3 regions of the Leclercia pneumoniae genome follow, and region 1 is predicted to be linked to each of the others. Evidence: riboswitches for the same ligand, from Rfam matches in the RefSeq annotation. Region 1 holds a riboswitch; each other region holds the start of a gene.
The links. Region 1 has a riboswitch for thiamine pyrophosphate ahead of thiB (thiamine ABC transporter substrate binding subunit). Riboswitches for the same ligand answer to the same signal wherever they lie in the genome.
Positions count from the first base shown of each region.

Region 2: another riboswitch for thiamine pyrophosphate. It lies ahead of thiC (phosphomethylpyrimidine synthase ThiC); the one in region 1 lies ahead of thiB (thiamine ABC transporter substrate binding subunit).
Region 3: another riboswitch for thiamine pyrophosphate. It lies ahead of thiM (hydroxyethylthiazole kinase); the one in region 1 lies ahead of thiB (thiamine ABC transporter substrate binding subunit).

Region 1 covers NZ_CP071383.1:683,261-690,545, forward strand. The annotation lists gene thiQ (thiamine ABC transporter ATP-binding protein ThiQ) at 1-370, opposite strand, end outside; gene thiP (thiamine/thiamine pyrophosphate ABC transporter permease ThiP) at 354-1,964, opposite strand; gene thiB (thiamine ABC transporter substrate binding subunit) at 1,940-2,923, opposite strand; TPP riboswitch at 2,955-3,054, opposite strand; gene sgrR (HTH-type transcriptional regulator SgrR) at 3,091-4,746, opposite strand; gene sgrT (glucose uptake inhibitor SgrT) at 4,834-4,986, shown strand; gene JZ655_RS03225 (sugar efflux transporter) at 5,088-6,266, shown strand; gene JZ655_RS03230 (hypothetical protein) at 6,455-6,727, opposite strand; gene leuD (3-isopropylmalate dehydratase small subunit) at 7,078-7,285, opposite strand, start outside.
Region 2 covers NZ_CP071383.1:208,073-215,357, forward strand. The annotation lists gene thiH (2-iminoacetate synthase ThiH) at 187-1,320, opposite strand; gene thiG (thiazole synthase) at 1,320-2,087, opposite strand; gene thiS (sulfur carrier protein ThiS) at 2,088-2,288, opposite strand; gene JZ655_RS00990 (HesA/MoeB/ThiF family protein) at 2,272-3,027, opposite strand; gene thiE (thiamine phosphate synthase) at 3,020-3,655, opposite strand; gene thiC (phosphomethylpyrimidine synthase ThiC) at 3,655-5,550, opposite strand; TPP riboswitch at 5,631-5,739, opposite strand; gene JZ655_RS01005 (Rsd/AlgQ family anti-sigma factor) at 5,793-6,290, opposite strand; gene nudC (NAD(+) diphosphatase) at 6,387-7,160, shown strand; gene hemE (uroporphyrinogen decarboxylase) at 7,201-7,285, shown strand, end outside.
Region 3 covers NZ_CP071383.1:2,830,274-2,837,558, forward strand. The annotation lists gene fbaB (class I fructose-bisphosphate aldolase) at 1-232, opposite strand, end outside; gene thiD (bifunctional hydroxymethylpyrimidine kinase/phosphomethylpyrimidine kinase) at 416-1,216, opposite strand; gene thiM (hydroxyethylthiazole kinase) at 1,213-1,983, opposite strand; TPP riboswitch at 2,020-2,116, opposite strand; gene JZ655_RS13800 (diaminobutyrate--2-oxoglutarate transaminase) at 2,471-3,856, shown strand; gene JZ655_RS13805 (pyridoxal phosphate-dependent decarboxylase family protein) at 3,875-5,341, shown strand; gene JZ655_RS13810 (protein disulfide oxidoreductase) at 5,378-5,881, opposite strand; gene JZ655_RS13815 (DsbA family protein) at 5,871-6,470, opposite strand; gene JZ655_RS13820 (protein-disulfide reductase DsbD family protein) at 6,470-7,285, opposite strand, start outside.

The DNA.
Region 1 (7,285 bases):
CTAACAGATCGCTAATGCCCATCTGGCCGGCGATGGCCGCAAGTTTGCGCTGTTGATCGACATTGAGCTTCAGGCCAGGGTGCATCCCCAGCCCGATGTTCTGCCGAACGCTCAGGTGGGTAAATAGGTTGTTTTCCTGGAACAGCATCGACACCGGGCGCCGGGAAGGGGGCGTCCAGGTGTGATCGCGGTTTTCTATCAAGATTGTCCCGCTGGCGGGCTGCAGAAAACCGGCGATCAGATTGAGCAGGGTGCTTTTCCCCGCACCGCTTGGGCCGAGAATGGCAACCGACTCTCCCTGCGGCACAGAGAGAGTAAAACGCATCGGCAGGTGCTGGTAAAGCCAGGTCACATCAGTCAGTTTTAGCATCACGCCCCGGAAGTTTTTCAATAACGGTAAACAAGGCAAAGCAGAGCATCAGGAGCAGAAGCGCCGTAACGGCTCCGTCCTGGCTGCGATAGGAGCCAATCTGCTGATAGAGCCAGAACGGCAGGGTGCGGAAATCGTCATTGCCAAACAGTGCCACCACCCCAAAATCACCAATCGAGAGTACGCAGGCAAAGGCCAGCGCCTGCGCCAGTGGGCGTTTCAGGGCGCGCAGTTCCACCACCTTTAGCCGTTGCCACCCCTGCATCCCTAATGATCCGCAAAGCAGCGTATAGCGGGCGCTGAGGTCGCGCATCGGGTTTTCCAGAACCTTGAGGGCATAAGGGATGGCCATCAGCGCATTGGTAAAGATGACAATGCCGTCCGCCGAGGCGGGTAGCCCGACGGTGCGGGTAAACAGCAGGAAAAAGCCGGTCGCCAGTACGATGCCGGGCATCGCCAGAATCAGCATGCCGCTCAAATCCAGCAGCTGTCCTGCGGCGGTGGCCTGCCGGGCATAGAGCTCACGGCTGCTCCAGAGGAGCATCATGGTCAGGATCACGCAGAGCAGGCCGGCGCCTGCGGCAATGCGTAGCGAGGTCGTTAACGCCTGCCAGAGCACCGGCTGTTGCAGCACGCTGAAAAGATTCCCGTTAAGGCCATCCACCACGACCGCCAGTAGCGGCGGCAGCAGCAGCAGCAGTGCCAGCGTAATCAGCAGCGCGTCTGTCAGACGGCTACGCAGGCTGTCCTGGGGATCGCGCCAGCCGCTGAGCTGACTTGTGCCTACGGCGAGGGCTTTGCCCAGACGCTGGCTCAGTAAGACCAGAGCCAGACAACAGACCATCTGAATGATCGCCAGCAGCGCCGCCCGGCCAGGATCATAGTCATAGCTCAGGGCCTGGTAGATAGCCAGCTCAATGGTAGTAGCCTGCGGCCCGCCGCCGAGTGAGAGCACAGTGGCAAAACTGGCGAAGCAGAGCATAAAGATTAGCGCGGCAGTAGGGAGGATCTGGCGGCGTAGCCATGGCCATTCAACAAAACGGAAGAAGGACCAGCCGCGCATATTGAGCTGGGCGGCAAGCTGGCGTTGCTCGCCGGGAATGTTCTCCAGCGCCTGTAAGAGCAGGCGGGTGGCCATGGGCAAATTAAAGAAGACGTGGGCCAGTAAGATCCCCTGCAAGCCATAGGGAGAGAAGCGCCAGTTCAGCCCGATCGCTGCACAAATTTGGGCCAGCCAGCCCTGACGGCCATAGACGCTGAGTATGCCAAACACGGCGACCAGCACGGGCAGTATCAGCGTCATGGCGCACAGGCGCAGCAGGGCTTGCCTGCCGGGAAAACGACGGCGATACAGCGCACGCGCCAGCAAAATGGCGGGCGCGACGGAGAGCAGGGCTGACAAAAAGGCCTGCCAGAATGAGAAGCGTACGACGTGCCATAAATAACTGTCGTGCCACAGCGCAGAGACGTCGGCGTCGGGCGCACTGAACCATAGCGACAGAAAGGCGCCCAGAGCGACAGCCACCAACAGCGTGGCGGCCGTCAGCCCCGGTATGAGCCAGCCCGCGATTAACGGCTGACGGCGCGTTGCCATTCACTTACCCAGCCAGCACGCTTATCCGCAACCTGTTGCGGGGTGAACTCCAGCGTATTTTTCGGTTTGACCAGGCTATTAAAGCCCTCAGGCAGCGCAACATCGGTCACCGGGTACATCCAGTTACCGGTCGGGATTGCCTTCTGGAAGGCCGGCGAGACCATAAACTTCAGGAACTGCTCTGCCAGTTCTGGCTGTTTGCTGGCTGCGGTGCGGGCAGCCACTTCCACCTGCAGGTAGTGTCCTTCTGCAAAGTCAGCGGCAGCATAGTTCTCTTTTTTCTCTTCGATGATGTGATAGGCCGGGGAGGTGGTATAGCTCAGCACCAGGTCCCCTTCTCCTTTCAGGAAGAGCCCGTACGCTTCGCTCCAGCCTTTAGTGACGGTCACCGTTTTGGCAGCCAGTTTTTGCCAGGCTTCCGGGGTTTTATCGCCATAGACTTTCTGCATCCACAGCAGCAGACCGAGACCCGGCGTGCTGGTGCGGGGATCTTCATAGATCACGCGCCATTTTTGATCGCTTTCAACCAGCTCTTTCAGGCTCTTCGGTGGGTTTTGCAGTTTGGTTTTGTCGTAAACGAAGGCGAAGTAACCATAATCGAAAGGCACAAAGGTGTCATTTTTCCAGCCACCCGGCACAGTCACTGCATCGTTTGGGACATTACTTTTGGCAAACAATCCGGTCTGGGTGGCCGCATTGAGCAGGTTGTTATCCAGCCCCAGCACGACGTCGGCTTTGCTGTTTTTACCTTCCATGCGCAGCCGGTTGAGCAGGGAAACCCCGTCTTCCAGCGCCACGAACTTCAGTTCACAATTGCAGTCGGCTTCAAAGGCTTTTTTGACCACCGGGCCAGGGCCCCAGTCAGCGGCGAAGGAGTCGTAGGTATAGACCGTCAGCACGGGTTTAGCGAAAGCAGGCAGCGCCAGCAGGGCCAGCAGGGGAAGAGCTTTTTTTAACACTTTGCACCTCAATGTTGAGTGGCAAAGGATTTTGAGTGACAGCCTCAAATCCCTTCGCCGGCGTTATCCGGATCAGGTTCGACGGGTATTTTCTCAGCACACGCTTTCGCGCAGCACCCCGTTGAGAACGGCAGTATTGTAATGATTTGGTGAATATTACGAAAGTGTTATGGCTCCGGCGGCGCAAACCACGCCGATTTAAAGTCAAACCAGCCAAGCGTGTTCATCCGCAGACCACGCATACTGCGCTGACCCTGAATCATCAGCCAGTGGTGAATAAGCGGTACCATCGCTTGCTGTGCCAATAGATGCTGGCACCACACCGCGAGGTTCATCTCACCCGCCCGCCACTTGGCGGCGTCTTGCTGCCAGTCGCGGGGAATGCAGTTTTGCAGCAGCGGCACCTCATACAGGTGCGAGAAGAGCGAGAAATCGAGCGGCAGAGTAAAGTTCACGCTATTTAGCCAGATATCGCTAACGATATCGCCGCGATGCCACTCGTCATAATCCACTTCCACTATTTCCAGTTTTACCCCTTCGGCGGCCAGCATAGCGCTCATCATTCTGCCGATGACCCGGTGTTCAACGTGTTCACGGTAGTAGGTCAGGGTAATGCTCTCAAGACCTGCAGGTTTTTCGCCACATCCCGGCCGGGCATGGTGCCAGCGAGGCAGCAAGCCCCAGGCGGGGAACCAGTAAGTCTGGTACTGCGCTTCCGCCTGATAGATCAATTTAGCGGGAGAGAGGATCTGGTTGATCCACTGACGGACCTCCTGGCTGGCACCGCGTCGGGATCGCGCGTCGAAGAGCAGGTAATAGCACCCCTCTTCCAGACGGCTCTCTACCGCTTTCTCCCCTTCGGTCGGCCCCTCAAGCGTCAGCCCTGGACTCAGCTCTTCACTGATATCGGGTAATACCCAGACGTTTACTTCATCGATCAGCGCGCGATAGCCAAAGTAATCGTCAAAGGCCTGAATCTTTAACTGATTATTGTTATTGCGCACCACCGCATAGGGGCCTGTCCCCACGGGTTGGCTGGCAAACTTAGGCATCGATTCCCATTCACGCGGCAGAATCATTGAGGGGACGTAACCCAGCAGCCACGGCAGCCAGCGGTCTGGTTCAGAGAGGTGAATATCCAGCGTCCACGCGGTAGGAGACTGAACGCTAACGATGTGGGAATAGAGCGGCAACATTCTGGCGCGCTCGAGCGAGGCAATCACGTCGCTCATCTCCAGTTCACGGCCATGATGAAAATGGATGCCGGGCCGTAAAAAAAAGCGCCAGTGAAGGGGGGCAATCTGCTGCCAGTGATGCGCGATATCGGCTTCCAGTTCCCCGTTTTCCTCATTTATGCGGGTTAGCCCGCTGAAGATTTGCCGCGCCATGTGGGTCTCGGATCGACGTAATGCGCTACCCGGCAACAGGTTTTTCATTGGCCGATAGTAGAGGACGCGCAGGATATGCTTCCCCTGGCGGAAACTGCGGCCCAGATGAGAAACCAGCATCTGCCGTACCGCAGCTTTATCGCCGACTAACTGCACCAGTTGATCGATCCGATCCTGCTCCAGTAGGTCTTCGGCCCGCTGTTGCTGTAGCGCTAGGCCGGTATACAAAAACGTGAGGCGCGAGCGTTTACCGCGTCCGGCTTCGGCCTCCCAGTTCAGCCAGCCCTGCTGCTGCATCGTATTGAGCAGGGTACGCATATGGCGGCGCGAACAGTTAAGCAGCGCGGCCAGTTCACTGAGGGTAGTATCCTGGGTCTGGCCTTCACAGCATTGCCACAGGCGGATGAATTGTTGTTGCAGGCGACCAGAGGCCATAAAAGAGGAACTCCTGACAAAAAATCAGCAATTTATTAATCCCTATATTAAGCCAATAATTCTCTTCGATGAAGCGAGGAGGTGAATATGAGGAAGTCGACCGCACGTCAGTTTTTCCAACAGTACTTTGCCGCGACAAAGGGAGTGTCCTGGCTGGCCCGCCAGTGTGAAGCACAACGGTTCAAAATACTGGAAGAGTTGATGCAGTGGGACGTTACAACGCCGACTTCTGAACGCTGACTCGCCTCGATCATGTGTGACTGAGTATTGGTGCTAATCACCACGCCAGCAGTTATTATCTGCTGGCTTTTTTCATTTCTTTTGCGCTTAAGGATAGGGTCATGCTCTGGTTAATGACGATGGGTCGCCGCCTCAACGGTGTCTATGCCGCGTTTATGATAGTGGCGTTTATGATGGGCGTCGCCGGCGCGCTGCAGGCTCCGACCTTAAGCCTGTTCCTGAGTCGTGAAGTCGGGGCGCAACCTTTCTGGGTAGGGTTGTTCTACACGGTCAATGCCATCGCCGGGATTCTGGTCAGCCTGTGGCTGGCGAAGCGCTCCGACAGTCAGGGCGACCGGCGTAAATTGATCCTCTTCTGCTGCGCCATGGCCATTGCTAACGCACTGCTGTTTGCATTTAACCGCCATTACATGACTTTGCTTACCTGCGGGGTTCTGCTGGCGGCGCTGGCGAACACCGCCATGCCACAGCTCTTTGCCCTGGCCCGTGAATACGCCGACAACTCCGCGCGGGAAGTGGTAATGTTCAGTTCGGTGATGCGTGCTCAGCTCTCGCTGGCGTGGGTAATCGGCCCGCCGCTGGCCTTTATGCTGGCCCTCAATTACGGCTTTACCGCCATGTTCTCCATCGCGGCGGCAATCTTCGCCATCAGTCTGGGGCTTATCGCCTTTGCGCTGCCCTCTGTCGCTCGGGTAGAGCAGACGGTGGATACCCCGGTGTCTCAGGTGAGCGGCTGGCATAACAAAAATGTCCGCCTGCTGTTTATCGCCTCGACGCTAATGTGGACCTGTAACACCATGTATATCATTGATATGCCTTTGTGGATCAGCAGCGATCTGGGTTTGCCGGATAAGCTGGCGGGTATTTTGATGGGCACGGCCGCGGGGCTTGAGATCCCGGCCATGATCCTGGCGGGATATTACGTAAAACGCTTCGGTAAACGCCGAATGATGACCCTTGCCGTGGCGGCGGGGGTGATGTTTTACGTGGGGTTAATTCTGTTTCATAGCCGTGAGGCGCTGCTGGCGCTCCAGCTGTTTAATGCCATTTTTATCGGGATCGTTGCCGGGATAGGGATGCTTTGGTTCCAGGATTTGATGCCCGGCCGGGCGGGCTCGGCCACCACCCTGTTTACAAACAGCATCTCTACGGGGGTGATTATGGCGGGGATGATCCAGGGCGCTCTGGCCCAAAGCTACGGACATGCAGCGGTTTACTGGACGATTGCGGCTATTTCGGTGGTGACCTTAGCGACCACCTCTCGGGTGAAAGATGTCTGACCGTGATTAAGCGGTTCGGGAAAGAATAAAAACAGGATGGCGGTTCTTATTAAGGGAATAATGAAGAGCCGTAAGTAAATAGAGTATTTAACGGTTAAAAAAACGACGAGCCATTATTATTGTTGATACCTGTGCAGGGCGTGAGGCTAGCGGAGGGGGAAATATCTCCACTAGCCTTGACTCTTTTATTAACAACGACCGGCTTTCCTGGAAAGCGCATCACAGGTGGTATTACTGGTACCGTTATTAGTGCCGGCACAAATCGCATCGGATACCGTATCTTCAGCGCCTAATGGAATCACGCCATATAATTTTGCCGCGCCGACTTTGGTTACGTAGCAACGGTGGGCCGTGTTATTGACGGTGGCGACGAAATTGGTTTTAACCCCTTTTTTGTCGACATTTGAGATGGTTACCTTGCTGGCGTCGACATTCAGGGCAAATGACGCCGCATCTTTCATCTCTTTCTCTGTTACGGCCGGACTCATTCCGCAACCGGCTAAAAGCAGAGTCGATAATATGATGGCGACAAAATGACGTTTATTCATGGTAGTGCTCATTGCAAATTATCATGTCCGCCAAGTATAAGCGTTATTAATATTAGAGCCTGTTGATTTTGATCATTAAATAAGGTGCTTTGAATCTGGGTTTATTATTTATTATGAGGTCGGGATGGCGTTATTTATATGCGGAAATAATGATTATTTTATTCTGATAATTATTATCTATTTATATTTTATTAAAGGGAAAGGTAATACAGGGAAGGAAAAACAGGGAAGGAAAACAGGCCCGCCAGACGCGGGCCTGTTTTTTAGCTCATAAACGCAGGCTGTTTGTTCTCGTAGGCGGAGATTGCCTCTTCATGCTGTAACGTCAGGCCGATGCTGTCCAGGCCATTGAGCATGCAGTGGCGGCGGAAATCATCAATCTTAAAGCTGTAAGATTTTTCGCCCGCCTTCACCACCTGAGCTTCCAGGTCCACCTCAAAGGTGATCCCCGGCTGCGCTTTCACCAGTGCA
Region 2 (7,285 bases), 480 kb from region 1:
TTTGAAGATTTCAGCGTGCGCCGTGAATGACAAAGAGAAGGCAGGGCGAAAGAGGAAGAAAGTATTCGCCCTGGTCAATAAGGATTATTGACGCAGTGAAGATAAAAAAACGGACCTTTGTGAACAACGGCCCGTTGTGAGGATGTCGAGCAGTCTCGACACCATTTCATACTTTTACAGTGCGTTTCAGCGAGATTGCGAAGCGCGCCCCAGCCAGCTATCCCAATCCTTCCAGACCGGCTGCAACCCTTGCCCTGACAGGGCCGCCGCCACCTCTTCCGGACGGCGCCCATCGTGCGGCGCGAATTGCTCCAGCTCCGGATGATCGTCAGCGTATCCGCCTGGCTGGGTTTTTGAAAATGCGCTCACATTGTTAATGGCCAGCGGGACGACGCGATCGCGAAATGCCGGCGATTCACGCGTAGAGAGTGACAGCTCAACGTCAGGCGCCAACAAGCGAAAGGCGCAGATGGTCTGCACCAGCTGGCGTTCATCCATAATGGAGGCGGGCTGGATCCCCCCGGCACAGGGGCGCAGGCGCGGAAAGGAGATGGAGTAGCGGCTTTGCCAGTAATGCTGTTGTAGCCACAGCAGATGCTCCGCCACCATATAACAGTCAACTCGCCAGCTGTCGGAAAGACCTGTGAGCGATCCCAGGCCAATCTTGTCGATTCCGGCGCGACCAAGGCGATCCGGAGTCTCCAGCCGCCAGAAGAAGTCCTGTTTTTTCCCTTTCAGATGGTGTTGGGCATAGACCTTCTCGTGGTACGTCTCCTGATAAACCAGCACCCCGTCCAGGCCGAGAGCTTTAAGCTCTGCGTACTCCTCCTGGGAGAGCGGCTGGATCTCCATCTGTAAGGAGGAGAACTGGCGGCGAATGTCCGGGAAATGGCGGCGAAAATAGTCCATGCCCACCTTCGATTGATGTTCGCCCGTTACCAGCAGCAGATGTTCAAACCCCATCTCACGAATCGCGGCGCATTCACGGGCAATCTCCTGCGCATCCAGTGTTTTGCGCTTGATTCGGTTACTCATTGAAAAACCGCAATAAGTGCAGTCGTTGGCACACAAGTTCGAGAGATAGAGGGGCACGTAAAAGCTGACCGTATTGCCAAAACGCTGCCGGGTCAGGCGCTGCGCCCGCTGCGCCATGGGTTCCAGATAAGCATCGGCCGCCGGGGAGAGCAGGGCCATCATCTCTTCACGGCCGGGATGACGTGCCGCTAATGCCCGCTGGACGTCGGCAGCGGTTTTGCTGTGAATACGCAGGCGAATATCATCCCAGTCGAGCTGGCGCCAGCGATCGGTAAAGGTCTTCATCACCGCGCCTCCAGAAAGCCGGTGAGCGGGCTGGTGGCCTGCGCCAGCATACTGCGTGAACCGGGGCCAGACTGACGAGCCAGCAGGCCTGCTTCTACCGCCAGGCGGAAGGCGCGGGCCATCAGCACCGGGTCGTCGGCAACGGCAATCGCCGTATTGACCAGTACCGCATCGGCACCCATCTCCAGCGCCTGGGCGGCATGGCTTGGGACGCCGATGCCGGCATCTACCACCACCGGTACGGTGGCCTGCTCGATGATGATCTCCAGCATCGCGCGGGTCTCCAGCCCCTGGTTCGAGCCAATCGGCGCCCCCAGCGGCATGACTGCCGCACAGCCCGCCTCTTCCAGCCGTTTACAGAGCACCGGGTCCGCGCCGCAGTAAGGCAGCACGGTAAATCCTTGTTTTACCAGCATCTCTGCGGCTTTTAGCGTTTCGACAGGATCGGGTAACAACCAGCGGGCATCCGGATGGATCTCCAGCTTGAGCCAGCTTGTGCCCAGCGCTTCACGCGCCAGCTGCGCGGCAAATACGGCCTCTTCGGCGGTCTTGGCACCGGAGGTATTGGGCAATAGCGTCACCCCGGCCTCCAGCAGCGGGGCGAGGATTGCGTCGCTGTGGTTACGCAGATCCACCCGTTTCATCGCCAGCGTAACGAGCTGGCTGCCGCTTTCGCGGATAGCCTCCACCATCAGATGGGACGAGGCAAATTTTCCGGTTCCGGTAAACAGATGTGATTCAAAGGTTCTATCAGCAATACGTAACATTCAGCCTCCTGCGATGACCTGAAAAAGCAGGATGTGATCGCCTTCGCTCACCTGCTGATGTTCCCACCGCTCGCGCGGCAGGATCTGTTGATTAAGTGCCAGGGCCACGCCCGGCTTAAGCTGACGCAGCTGGTCTAGCAGGGCGGCAACCGTTAACCCCTCTACGCACTGCATCGGCTCATCATTAAACTGAATGCGCATGTTGCCCTCCACAGACGGTGCAGCCCTTGGCGCGCTGCAAGGCCAACTGCCGCCAGCTGCCGGCACGCGCATCGAACAGGCGTAGCGCGTTATGTCCGGTGTTGATTCCGCTAAGCAGTTTGATGGCTTCCAGCGCCTGCAGCGTACCCATTACCCCCACGACCGGGCCAAGCACACCCGCCGTGCGGCAGTTGCGTTCAGGCTCGGCATCGTCCGGCCACAGGCAGCGATAACATCCCTGCGCCCAGGGTGGCGTGAGTACCATCATCTGCCCACCAAAGCCGACGGCACTGGCGGTGATTAACGGCGTATCGAGCGACACGCAGGCAGCATTGATTGCCTGGCGGGTGGACATGTTGTCGGTACAGTCGAGCACCACGTCGGCCAGGGCGACTTCATGCTGCAGGCTCTGTCCGCTTAGCCGCGCCTGGTGCGCGATCAATTCGATATTTGGGTTCAACTGATGGAGCCGTTGACGGGTTATCTCTGCCTTGGGCTGGTTGAGATCGTCAGGGGTAAAAAGGATTTGCCGCTGCAGATTGCTGAGATGCACCTCGTCATCATCGGCAAGCACCAGCGTGCCGACCCCGGCTCCCGCCAGGTAAAGGGCCGCTGGCGCACCTAACCCGCCCAGACCGACAATCAGTACCCGGCTGGCAAGCAGCTTTTGCTGCCCATCAATGGCGATATCCTCCAGTAATATCTGGCGGCTATAGCGCATAAAGTCGCGATCATTCATCGCCCACTCCTGCCAGCTTCAGAAGCTGTGCGGTAACGGCTTGCCAGTCTGCAGCCTGGGTGATGGCGCTTACGACCGCGATACTGCCTACGCCAGTCTCCAGCACCGCCGGGGCGCGCTCGAGGCTAATACCGCCGATGGCTACGGTGGGGTAGTCCCCCAGGCGGGCAATATGGCGAGCCAACTGGGTCAGTCCCTGCGGTGCTGAGGGCATCTGTTTGGTTTGCGTGGGGAAGACGTGGCCCAGTGCGATGTAAGAGGGACGGGCGGCCAGCGCCACGTCGATCTCCATATCATCGTGCGTGGAGACGCCCAGACGCAGCCCTGCGTGGCGAATGGCATTCAGATCGGTGGTTTCCAGATCTTCCTGGCCCAGGTGCACACCATAAGCCTGATGCTTTATCGCCAGCCGCCAGTAGTCATTGATAAACAGGCGGGCATCATAGCGCCGCCCGAGCGCAATGGCGGCCACCACATCGGCCTCTACCTCGTCATCGCGCTTATCTTTAATCCGCAGCTGAAGGGTGCGAACCCCAGCATCCAGCAGGCGCTCAATCCACTCAAGGCTATCGACCACCGGATAAAGCCCTAGCCGGTAGGGCACCGTTGGGAAATCGGGCTGGTACATTATGCCTCCTCTTTTTTGAGGTAGATTTCGCCGCCTTTGGCGCGGAAGGTTTCTGACATGTCTGCCATCCCCACTTCGATGGTCTGCGCGGCAGCGTAGTCACGCACCTCCTGACTGATTTTCATTGAGCAGAATTTCGGGCCACACATGGAGCAGAAGTGCGCCACTTTGCCCGACTCCTGCGGCAGGGTTTCGTCGTGATAAGCGCGGGCGGTGAAAGGGTCGAGCGCGAGGTTGAACTGGTCTTCCCAGCGGAACTCGAATCGCGCCTTCGACATCGCGTTATCGCGGATCTGCGCCCCCGGGTGGCCTTTCGCCAGGTCTGCAGCGTGCGCGGCAATTTTGTAAGTGATAAGCCCCTGTTTCACATCCTCTTTGTTGGGCAAGCCAAGGTGCTCTTTCGGCGTGACGTAGCAGAGCATCGCGCAGCCGAACCAGCCAATCATCGCTGCGCCAATGCCCGAGGTGAAGTGGTCGTAACCCGGTGCGATATCGGTGGTCAGCGGCCCTAAGGTATAGAACGGCGCTTCGTGGCAGTGCTCCAGTTCTTCGGTCATGTTGCGGCGGATCATCTGCATCGGCACGTGACCCGGGCCTTCAATCATCACCTGCACGTCATACTCCCAGGCGATTTTGGTCAGTTCGCCCAGGGTGTGCAGCTCGGCGAACTGCGCTTCGTCGTTGGCATCGCGAATGGATCCAGGGCGCAAACCGTCGCCCAGCGACAGCGAAACATCGTACGCCGCGCAGATTTCGCAGATTTCGCGGAAGTGTTCGTAGAGGAAGTTTTCCTGATGATGGGAGAGGCACCACTTGGCCATGATGGAGCCGCCGCGCGAGACGATGCCGGTGAGGCGTTTGGCGGTCATCGGTACGTAGCGCAGCAGCACGCCAGCGTGAATGGTGAAGTAATCCACGCCCTGTTCGGCCTGCTCCAGCAGGGTATCGCGGAACGCTTCCCAGGTAAGGTCTTCGGCAATGCCGTTCACCTTTTCCAGTGCCTGATAAATCGGGACGGTACCAATCGGCACCGGACTGTTACGCAGGATCCACTCGCGGGTTTCGTGAATATAGCGGCCGGTTGAGAGATCCATCACCGTATCTGCACCCCAGCGCGTAGACCAGACCAGTTTCTCTACCTCTTCTTCGATGGAAGAGGTGACCGCAGAGTTACCGATGTTGGCATTAACCTTCACCAGGAAGTTGCGGCCAATGATCATCGGCTCTGATTCCGGGTGGTTGATGTTGGCAGGGATGATCGCCCGGCCCGCCGCCACTTCGTCACGCACGAATTCGGGGGTGATGTTCTCCGGCAGATGCGCACCAAAACCTTCGCCCGGATGCTGGTGGCGCAGGACTTCACTGCGAATGCGCTCACGACCCATGTTTTCGCGAATGGCAATGAACTCCATCTCTGGCGTGACAATGCCCTGGCGCGCATAGTGCAGCTGAGTGACACATTTGCCTGGCCTGGCTCGTTTTGGCGTCAGCAGGCCAGTGAAGCGCAGTTCATCCAGACCGTCGTCGGCCAGACGCTCGTTGGTGTAATGTGAACTGCGAACAGTCAGCGCTTCGCTGTCGTTACGCGCCTCAATCCATGGCTGGCGCAGCTTTGCCAGTCCCTTCTGTACGTCGATGGCAATATCGGTATCGCCGTACGGGCCGGAGGTGTCATACACCGGTACGGCCTCGTTTTCCTCGAACTGCGGATTTTCTTTGCTGCCACCAATAAGCGTTGGGCTAAGCTGAATTTCACGCATCGGGACGCGAAGATCGGCTTGCGAGCCGGTGATGTAAATACGCTTAGAGTTCGGAAACGCGGTGCCTTCCAGCGTGTCGATGAAGTGTTGTGCTTGTGCGCGTTGTTCGCGGCGGGTCAGTTTAGTTGCAGACATAGCTCATTCCAAAAGTGAAGGACATGGCTTGTCAGACGACGGATGAAGCAAGAGAGACGATCGCCCGGGGGCGATGCGACAGCAGATTGACTCTTGTTCCCTTCGCAGGTATTAGCCTGATCAGGTTCCGCGGATCCCGAATTAACGGTCTCAGCCCGGCTTTCGCTCTGGGCACTCCGACAAGAAAAAGCTTCTGCAGTGCAGAAGCGGTGTAGATAAATTACGCGCTAACGGCTAATAACTCAAGCAGGCCGGGCGATGTGATCTTCGTTGCTGGCGGTCAGATCGTTATCCAGTGCCAGTGCGATCAGCTTATCCTCTAGCGTGAAGCGCTCTTCCAGTGCTTCACCCAGGTCGGACAGCGCCTGCTGAAACTCAAGATAGTTATCATGATCGATAGCGTTCTCAAGCGTGGAATCGTAGTAATCCATTATCTGCTGGGTGTTAGCTTCCAGCTGCGGATAAATTTTGGTGGCGGCTAATACCGGGGTATCGCCTTCCATTTCACCGATAATACGTTCATAAATATTAAAATGACCGTCGGACAGGTAATCCACCAGGCTTTGACAAAAATCATCGAGTGCCTTCTCGTTCAGGCGCATAAACGACTCTTTGCCAGGCTTAATGCCAACCAGATTGTAGTAGGCAACAAGAAGATGCTTGCGCACGTGTAGCCAGCGATCGACCAGGTTATTACTACCTCCAACGCGCTCTGTCAGGCTTTCTAGCTGGTTTAGCATGTTTGACTCCGCAAGGTTAAGATTAAAAGCTGCCCACCCAAAAATGTAATGATAATGTTACCAACATGCCTGTGAAGCGAAGGTAGTGCAATAGATATGGATCGTATTATTGAAAAATTAGATCGCGGCTGGTGGATCGTCAGCCATGAACAAAAATTATGGTTGCCTGCCGGGGAATTACCACACGGTGAGGCAGGAAATTTCGATCTTGTGGGGCAACACGCACTGCAGATCGGCGAATGGCAGGGCGATCCTGTGTGGTTGATCCAACAACATCGCCGTCAGGATATGGGATCGGTTCGTCAGGTGATTGATCAGGATGTCGGCCTGTTTCAACTGGCGGGACGCGGTGTGCAACTGGCGGAATTTTATCGTTCACATAAGTTCTGTGGCTACTGTGGGCATACCATGCAGCCGAGCAAAACCGAGTGGGCAATGCTCTGTAGCCACTGCCGCGAGCGCTACTATCCACAGATTGCGCCGTGCATTATTGTCGCTATCCGGCGGGAAGACAGCATCCTGCTGGCGCAGCATGCCCGTCACCGTAACGGAATACATACCGTGCTTGCCGGGTTCGTTGAAGTGGGCGAAACCCTGGAGCAGGCGGTGGCGCGTGAAGTGATGGAGGAGAGCGGGATCACGGTTAAAAATCTTCGCTATGTCACCTCGCAGCCGTGGCCATTCCCCATGTCATTGATGACCGCGTTCATGGCTGACTATGACGACGGTGAGATCGTGATTGACCCGAAAGAGCTGCTGAACGCCAGCTGGTATCGCTATGACGATCTGCCCTTGTTACCCCCAGCGGGAACGGTGGCGCGTCGGCTGATAGAAGATACCGTGGCAATGTGTCGGGCCGAGTATGAATGACGTGATACACTGAGGCCATGACGCTTAAGGAACTGCAACAATGACCGAACTGAAGAACGATCGTTATCTGCGTGCGCTGCTGCGCCAACCCGTTGATATCACCCCGGTATGGATGATGCGCCAGG
Region 3 (7,285 bases), 2.1 Mb from region 1:
CCACCCCCTGGTCTACCGGCAGGATAGAGAGATATCCGGTGCCACCAAGACGCCCGGTGTTATACAGCGTCTGCATATTGCGCAACACCGCAGGCGGGCGGTTGTTATCGATCATCACGCGATCGACGTAGTCGTGGCCAGGCAGGTAGAGGTTGTCGGCTGGAATGGTCATACAACGGTGCTGTAACAGGCTATCGGCATCTTTGCCAAGCAGCTGCGTAATATCAGTCATAACTTTGCTCCCCTATGTGCCGACGTCATGTCGGCGCGTGTCTTCCGGACCCATGTTTTTATGGGCAGGGTAAGCCTGGTCCCGACTGAACATCTTTGCCACTTTTAAGACCGATTTTCAGGACAATCTGCTGGCACGATTCGGGTACGGCAGCGTGACACGCCGCCGTTATGCACTCTCGCCCTACCACCAGGCGTGGAAATGGTGGACCGGGCCGATGCCTTGCCCGACTTCCAGGGTATCTGCCTGGGCCAGGGCGCGGGAAAGCCAGTGCTTAGCCTCCTGTACAGTGCTGGCCCAGTTCTCATGGCGGGGCCGCAAGGCCGCCAGCGCAGCCGAAAGAGTACAGCCGGTCCCGTGCGTGTTTTTGGTGTGTACCCGCGGGGCGGTGAAACGCAGTTCGCCGTCGCGCGTGAATAACCAGTCGGGACTTTCTGCATCATCCAGATGACCGCCCTTCATTAACACGGCCTCGCAGCCCAACGCCCGTAGCGCTCTGCCCTGCTCTTTCATCTCTTGCTCGCTGCGCGCATGGGGAGCATCGAGCAACGCCGCAGCCTCCGGCAGGTTCGGCGTAATAAGCGCGACCTGCGGCAACAATTTGTTACGCAGGGTCGCAACCGCCGAGGGAGAGAGCAGCGGATCGCCGCTTTTCGCCAGCATTACCGTATCCAGCACCACGCTCTTGACCTGATGTCGCCGGAGTTGTTCCGCCACCGCTTCCACAATATCCGTCTCTGCCAGCATGCCGATTTTAGTGGTGTCGATGCGAACATCACTGAAGACCGACTCCAGCTGCGCCGCCACAAAATCGGGTTCGATGCGGTAGACCGACTGCACCCCACGGGTGTTTTGCGCCACCAGCGCGGTAATGACCGAGCAGCCGTAAGCTCCCAGCGCCGAAAAGGTTTTCAGATCGGCCTGGATACCCGCTCCACCGCTGGGATCGGTGCCGGCGATAGTCAGTGCATTAATCCGTTTCATGCCGCCCCCTCCAGGTGCCAGATGGCATCAAGGAACGCAGTGGCGAAGCTGCCGGGCCCCTGGCTTGCCTGAGCGGCTTCGCTTCCGGCACGTTTCATCAGGCCGCAGGCCGCGGCAACGTTATCAAGCCGATCGCCAGGCAGGGCACAGCTGGCCGCCACCACCGCAGAGAGCGCGCAGCCTGTCCCCACTACGCGGGTCATTAACGGATCGCCGCCGGTGACCTCCTTCGTGCGTTGGCCATCGGTGATGTAATCCACCTCTCCGGTCACGGCCACGATGGCGTGCATCTGCCGCGCCAGCGCCTGTGCCGCAGGCAGCGCGCTGCTGGCGGTATCGGTGGTATCGACCCCGCGTCCACCGGCGCTTATGCCGGCGAGGGCCATAATCTCAGAGGCATTGCCGCGAATGGCGGCGGGTTTGAGCGCCAGCAGTTGCTGGCAAAATTGCGTGCGAAACGCCAGTGCGCCTACGGCTACGGGATCTAAGGTCCAGGGCTTACCCGCTGCCCGCGCACTCTCGACGGCCAAACGCATCGCCTGAGCACGGGGCACCGTCAGGGTGCCGACATTGATCAGCAGCGCATCGGCAATCGCAGCGAACTGCTGGGCTTCTTCGGCCTCAATCACCATCGCGGGCGAAGCGCCAAACGCGAGCAGTACGTTGGCGGTGAAGGTTTGCACCACATCGTTCGTCATACAATGGGTCAGCGGTGCGCGGTCGCGGAAGTGGTTAATAAGAAGGTGTTCGGGCAGGTCAGGCTGCATGTTATCGCTCCTGCCTTGCGTGAAGAAGCGATAGCCGTGAAGGGCATCTGACTTCCCTACGCTGGCATTATCCAGATCAGGTGGTACGGGTATTTCTCAGCCTTCACAAAGAAGGGCACCCCGAGTCATTTAAATCATTACGTTGCAATTACTGTGCGTAAATCGCTATTCAGAATACTGCCTCTGCGGCGCTGAAATCTACTGATTTAACGTTTTCGCCTATTTCCGTTGCGCTTAACTGATTTTGTAAAGGTTCGGTAAAACCGTCAATTTGCACCTCATCAGACCACCCGACAACCCCAGGTACCATGCGGGTTTCGCGTACCTTTCTTCTATTTATGTATCCAGTAATAAAACGTTAAACAATTAACCATTGAGCCCCACGAAAAAAGGCTCTATATTGGCCGCGATTTTTGCCACGTTTCTCATTTTTCTTAACTAATGATTCAATCGGGGCCGCCTGACGTGCCGCGGTTGTAGGAGTGATATGATGACGGATAAAGTCCGTATTGATACTTTGAATGCCTCTACTTTCAATAAATCCAACGAGACCTACCTGGCCCGTCAGGCCGAAATGGAATCCAATGTCAGAAGTTATCCGCGTAAACTGCCTTTAGCGATCACAAAGGCGGACGGCGTATGGGTAACGGATGCGGATAATAAAGAGTATCTTGATTGTCTGGCAGGCGCCGGTACCCTGGCGCTGGGTCACAACCATCCTGACGTACTGAAAAGCATCCAAAGTGTTATTACCAGCGGCTTGCCGTTACATACCCTGGATCTGACAACGCCGTTGAAAGACGCGTTCTCTGAATACCTGCTCTCCCTGCTGCCGGGCGAAGGCAAAGAGTACTGCCTGCAATTTACTGGCCCATCCGGTGCCGATGCCGTTGAGGCAGCGCTGAAGCTGGCGAAAAAAGTCACCGGTCGTAGCGGCATCATTAGCTTCTCGGGCGGCTATCACGGCATGACTCACGGTGCACTGTCCGTGACCGGTAACCTCTCTCCGAAAGAAGCGGTTGACGGCATGATGCCTGAAGTTCAGTTCATGCCTTACCCGCATGAGTACCGCTGCCCGCTGGGTATTGGCGGTGAAGCTGGCGTGAAAGCACTGACCTACTACTTCGAAAACCTGATCAACGACGTTGAGAGCGGCGTGCGTAAACCTGCTGCCGTGATCCTGGAAGCCGTTCAGGGCGAAGGTGGCGTGAACCCGGCGCCGGCCGAGTGGCTGCAACGCATCCGTAAAGTGACTCAGGAACACGGTATCCTGCTGATCCTCGACGAAGTGCAGGCAGGCTTTGCCCGTACCGGTAAATTCTTCGCCTTCGAACACGCGGGTATTGAGCCAGACATCGTCGTGATGTCAAAAGCAGTGGGCGGCGGTCTGCCGCTGGCCGTGCTGGGTATCAAAAAGCAGTTCGACGCCTGGGCTCCGGGTCACCATACCGGTACCTTCCGCGGTAACCAGCTGGCGATGGCAACCGGCCTCACCACCCTTAAGATCCTGAAAGAGCAAAACATCGCTGACAAAGTCGCTGCACAGGGTGAATGGCTGAAAGCGAAGCTGGTTGAGCTGCAGAAACGTTATCCGGTTATCGGCCACGTTCGCGGCCTGGGCATGATGATCGGTATTGAGATCGTTAAGCCAAATGAAGCCGCCGATCAGCTGGGTTGCTTCCCGGGCGATGGCGAGCTCTCTGCCCTGATTCAGAAGAAGTGCTTCGAAGCGGGTCTGATTCTGGAGCGCGGTGGCCGTAACGGTAACGTTGTGCGTCTGCTGCCTTCTCTGCTGATCAGCGATCAAGAGCTGAACGTATTCCTGGATAAATTTGAGCAGGCGCTGCTTGCTGCGGGCGTTCGCCCGGCTTAACCGAAGACGAGAGATAAGATGTCAGATGTAAACCCGATTTTGTCGTCCTCGGCGCAAAGCATTGAAGCCTATCAGCAGGCGATTTCGCAGAGCACCGAAGCGGTAAAGCAGTGGCTACAGCAGCCGGAAATGTACAAAGGCAGAACGGTCGCGGAACTGCGTGACCGTATCCAGCTGGATTTCAGCCCGCAGGGGCTGGGCAACGAAGCCGCTATTGCGCGCGCCGTTGAATACTTCCTGAAGGACAGCCTGGCCGTGCATCATCCCCAGTGCGTTGCACACCTGCACTGCCCGAGCCTGGTGGTGAGCCAGGCGGCGGAGATCCTGATCAACGCCACCAACCAGAGCATGGACTCCTGGGATCAGAGCCCGTCCGCCACCATCATCGAGATGAAACTGATCGAGTGGCTGCGTACTCAGGTGGGCTACCAGGCTGGCGACGCGGGTGTCTTCACCAGCGGCGGCACCCAGAGCAACCTGATGGGGCTGATGCTGGCGCGTGATGCTTTCTTCGCGCGTCAGGGCCACTCCATTCAGCAGGATGGGCTGACAGGCGATCTGCGTAAAATTCGCGTTCTCTGCTCCGACAGCGCCCACTTCTCTGTGCAGAAGAATATGGCGCTGATGGGTCTGGGTTACCAGTCCGTACTGCAGGTGAAAACCGACCAGTACGCGCGTATGGATCTGAACGATCTGAAAGCGAAGCTGGCGCAGTGTGAAGCCAACGGCGAGCAGGTGATGGCGATTGTAGCCACCGCCGGCACCACCGATGCAGGGGCCATTGACCCGCTGCGCGAGATTGCTGAACTGGCGAAAGCACAGCAGATTTGGGTGCACGTGGATGCCGCCTGGGGCGGCGCGCTGCTGCTCTCTGAAAAGCATCGTCATTATCTCGACGGTATTGAGCTGGTTGACTCCGTCACGCTCGACTTCCATAAGCAGTACTTCCAGACCATCAGCTGCGGTGCTTTCTTGCTGAAAGAAGCGCGTCACTATGAGCTGATGCGTTACCAGGCCGCTTACCTGAACTCTGAGTTTGACGAAGAAGCAGGCGTGCCTAACCTGGTCTCTAAGTCGCTGCAGACGACCCGTCGTTTCGACGCGCTGAAGCTGTGGATGAGCCTGGAAGCGCTGGGACAGAAGACCTATGCCGCGATCATCGATCATGGCGTAACCATGGCGCAGGACGTTGCCGCCTGGGTTGATGGCCATAAAACGCTGGAGCTGGTCATGAAGCCGCAGCTGGCGAGCGTGCTGTTCCGTTTCCGCCCTGAAGCGGCCATGGACGACGCGGCAATCGCGCTGCTGAACCAGAAAATCGGTGATGCGCTGCTGGAGTCTGGCCGCGCAAACGTCGGCGTGACCGAGCACAATGGCATCACCTGCCTGAAGCTGACGCTGCTGAACCCAACGGTGACGCTGGAGGATGTCAAAGTCCTGCTGTCGCTGGTTGAGCGTACAGCGCTGGAAATTCTGGCGAAGTAATCTCCGGCCCGGCAGGCAGAACCTGCCGGGCTTTTTTTAGCGCCCCGCCCACCAGAGGCGAAGTTTCATTCCCCAGTAGCTGCTCCAGCCGGTTGTCGTACCGACTACATTTCCTTTCGACACTATCACCAGCGTCGGCGTTACGCTCACTTGCCACTGGCGTGATAGCGCCCCGCTCGCGTCATTCACTACCGGCATGGTCAGGCGTTTCTTTGCCATCCAGCGCGACAGTTGTCCGTCATCTCCCGAACGCAACGCGACGCTCAGAACGTTGCCGCCCTCTTGCGTTAGCCTTTCAACCGCAGGAGTGGTGTAGCGGCAAATGGCGCACCAGGTCGCCCAGACGTAAATCAGCAAAGGGCGCTCCTCGCTGAGGGCGGCGATATTCATCTGCGCACCCTCCAGCGTCTCAACAGAGGTAGCCGAAAACCCGGCGGGCAGGACCGGTTTTCGCAGCTGATCCATCCCCCATACCGTTGCGATAACCATCAGCAGCAGAATTAGCAGCTCGCGCGCCCAGCGGCGTAGTTTACTGCGCATCGCTTTTCGCCAGCTGTTCTTTGACCAGCGCCTCCAGATCCGCCTGAGGAATCGCCCCGGCGACCATTTGATCGCCAATAATAGTGGCAGGCGTTCCCTGAATGCCCAGCACCTGCGAGAGAATCAGATTCATTTGCAGACTCTGCTGGCTTTTCGCATCGGGGGTGATCCCCGTTGTGGCTGTCTTTTGTTGAGCAGCCAGAATGGAGGCCGCGTCATGATTGCCCTTCTTCGTCATTAATCGCTGGTGTAACGCCCAGAATTTATCAGGCATCGTGCGCCAGGCCGTGAGCGCCACCCGTGCCGAGGCCATTGAGCTTTCGCCGCGGAAGGGTAAAAGCTTCACAATCAACTGCACGTCCGGGTTGTCGTGGACAATTTTCTCCAGCATCGGGTCAAATTTTTTACACCACGGACAGTTGTAATCGGTGAAGCTGACGATAGTCAGGCGGGGATGCTTTGCCCCCATTCGCGGACTGTCGGGATCGTTAAAGATCAACTCATCCAGCTGCTGGTTGGCATCGGGTTGCTGCTCAGCCGTGCTGACGGCAGAAAAACAGAACAGGAAAATCATCATCCAGTAACGCATTAGTGCTCTCCTTTAGCGGCAGACAGTGCGTTCAGCACCCCTTCGCGACTTAACAGCGCAGGCAGAATGGTGCCCTGCGGCTGAGCCGGACCATAAATCTGATTAAACGGAACCGCCGCACTCTGACGGCGTGTCAGAAACTGCGAGACAGTATCGGATGGTCGACTCCAGTCACCGCGCAGGGCAACCACATCCGGGGCACTCAGTGCCTGTTGTACATCGTCACGCAACAACACATTGTATTTATTGGCTTTACAGGTTACGCACCAGTCGGCGGTGACATCGACAAAGACCCGTTTATTGGCCGCCAGCGCGTCGGTGATGGCCTGCTCGCTCAACGGCTGCCAGGCAATACGGTCTTCGACAACGGCACCGGTCGTCTGCGAGGTCAGCCAGTATCCCGACAATGCCATCAGCAGTGCCAGCACGGTGGCGGCAAGGGCGCCGCGTCGCTGGTAGCGTCGCCAGACTCCCTCCAGCAGGAGCACTAACACCAGCGCCAGTACACCCCACGTCGCCTTACCAATATGCAGCCAGAGCAGCGAGATAAGCCACACGGCGGAGCCCAGCATCATCAGCCCCAGCACCACGCGCAGCGTATTCATCCAGCGTCCGGGGCGCGGCAGGCGGCGCGCCAGTCCTGGCCAGGCGGCAATCGCCAGCCACGGCAAGCTCATACCGATCCCCATGGCGAGGAAGATCCCCCACAGCTGTACCAGCGGCGCCACCAGCGCGACCGACACGGCGGTGCCCAGGAACGGTGCGGTGCAGGGAGTGGCGAGTAAGGTGGCGAACGCCCCCTGCCAGAAATGTCC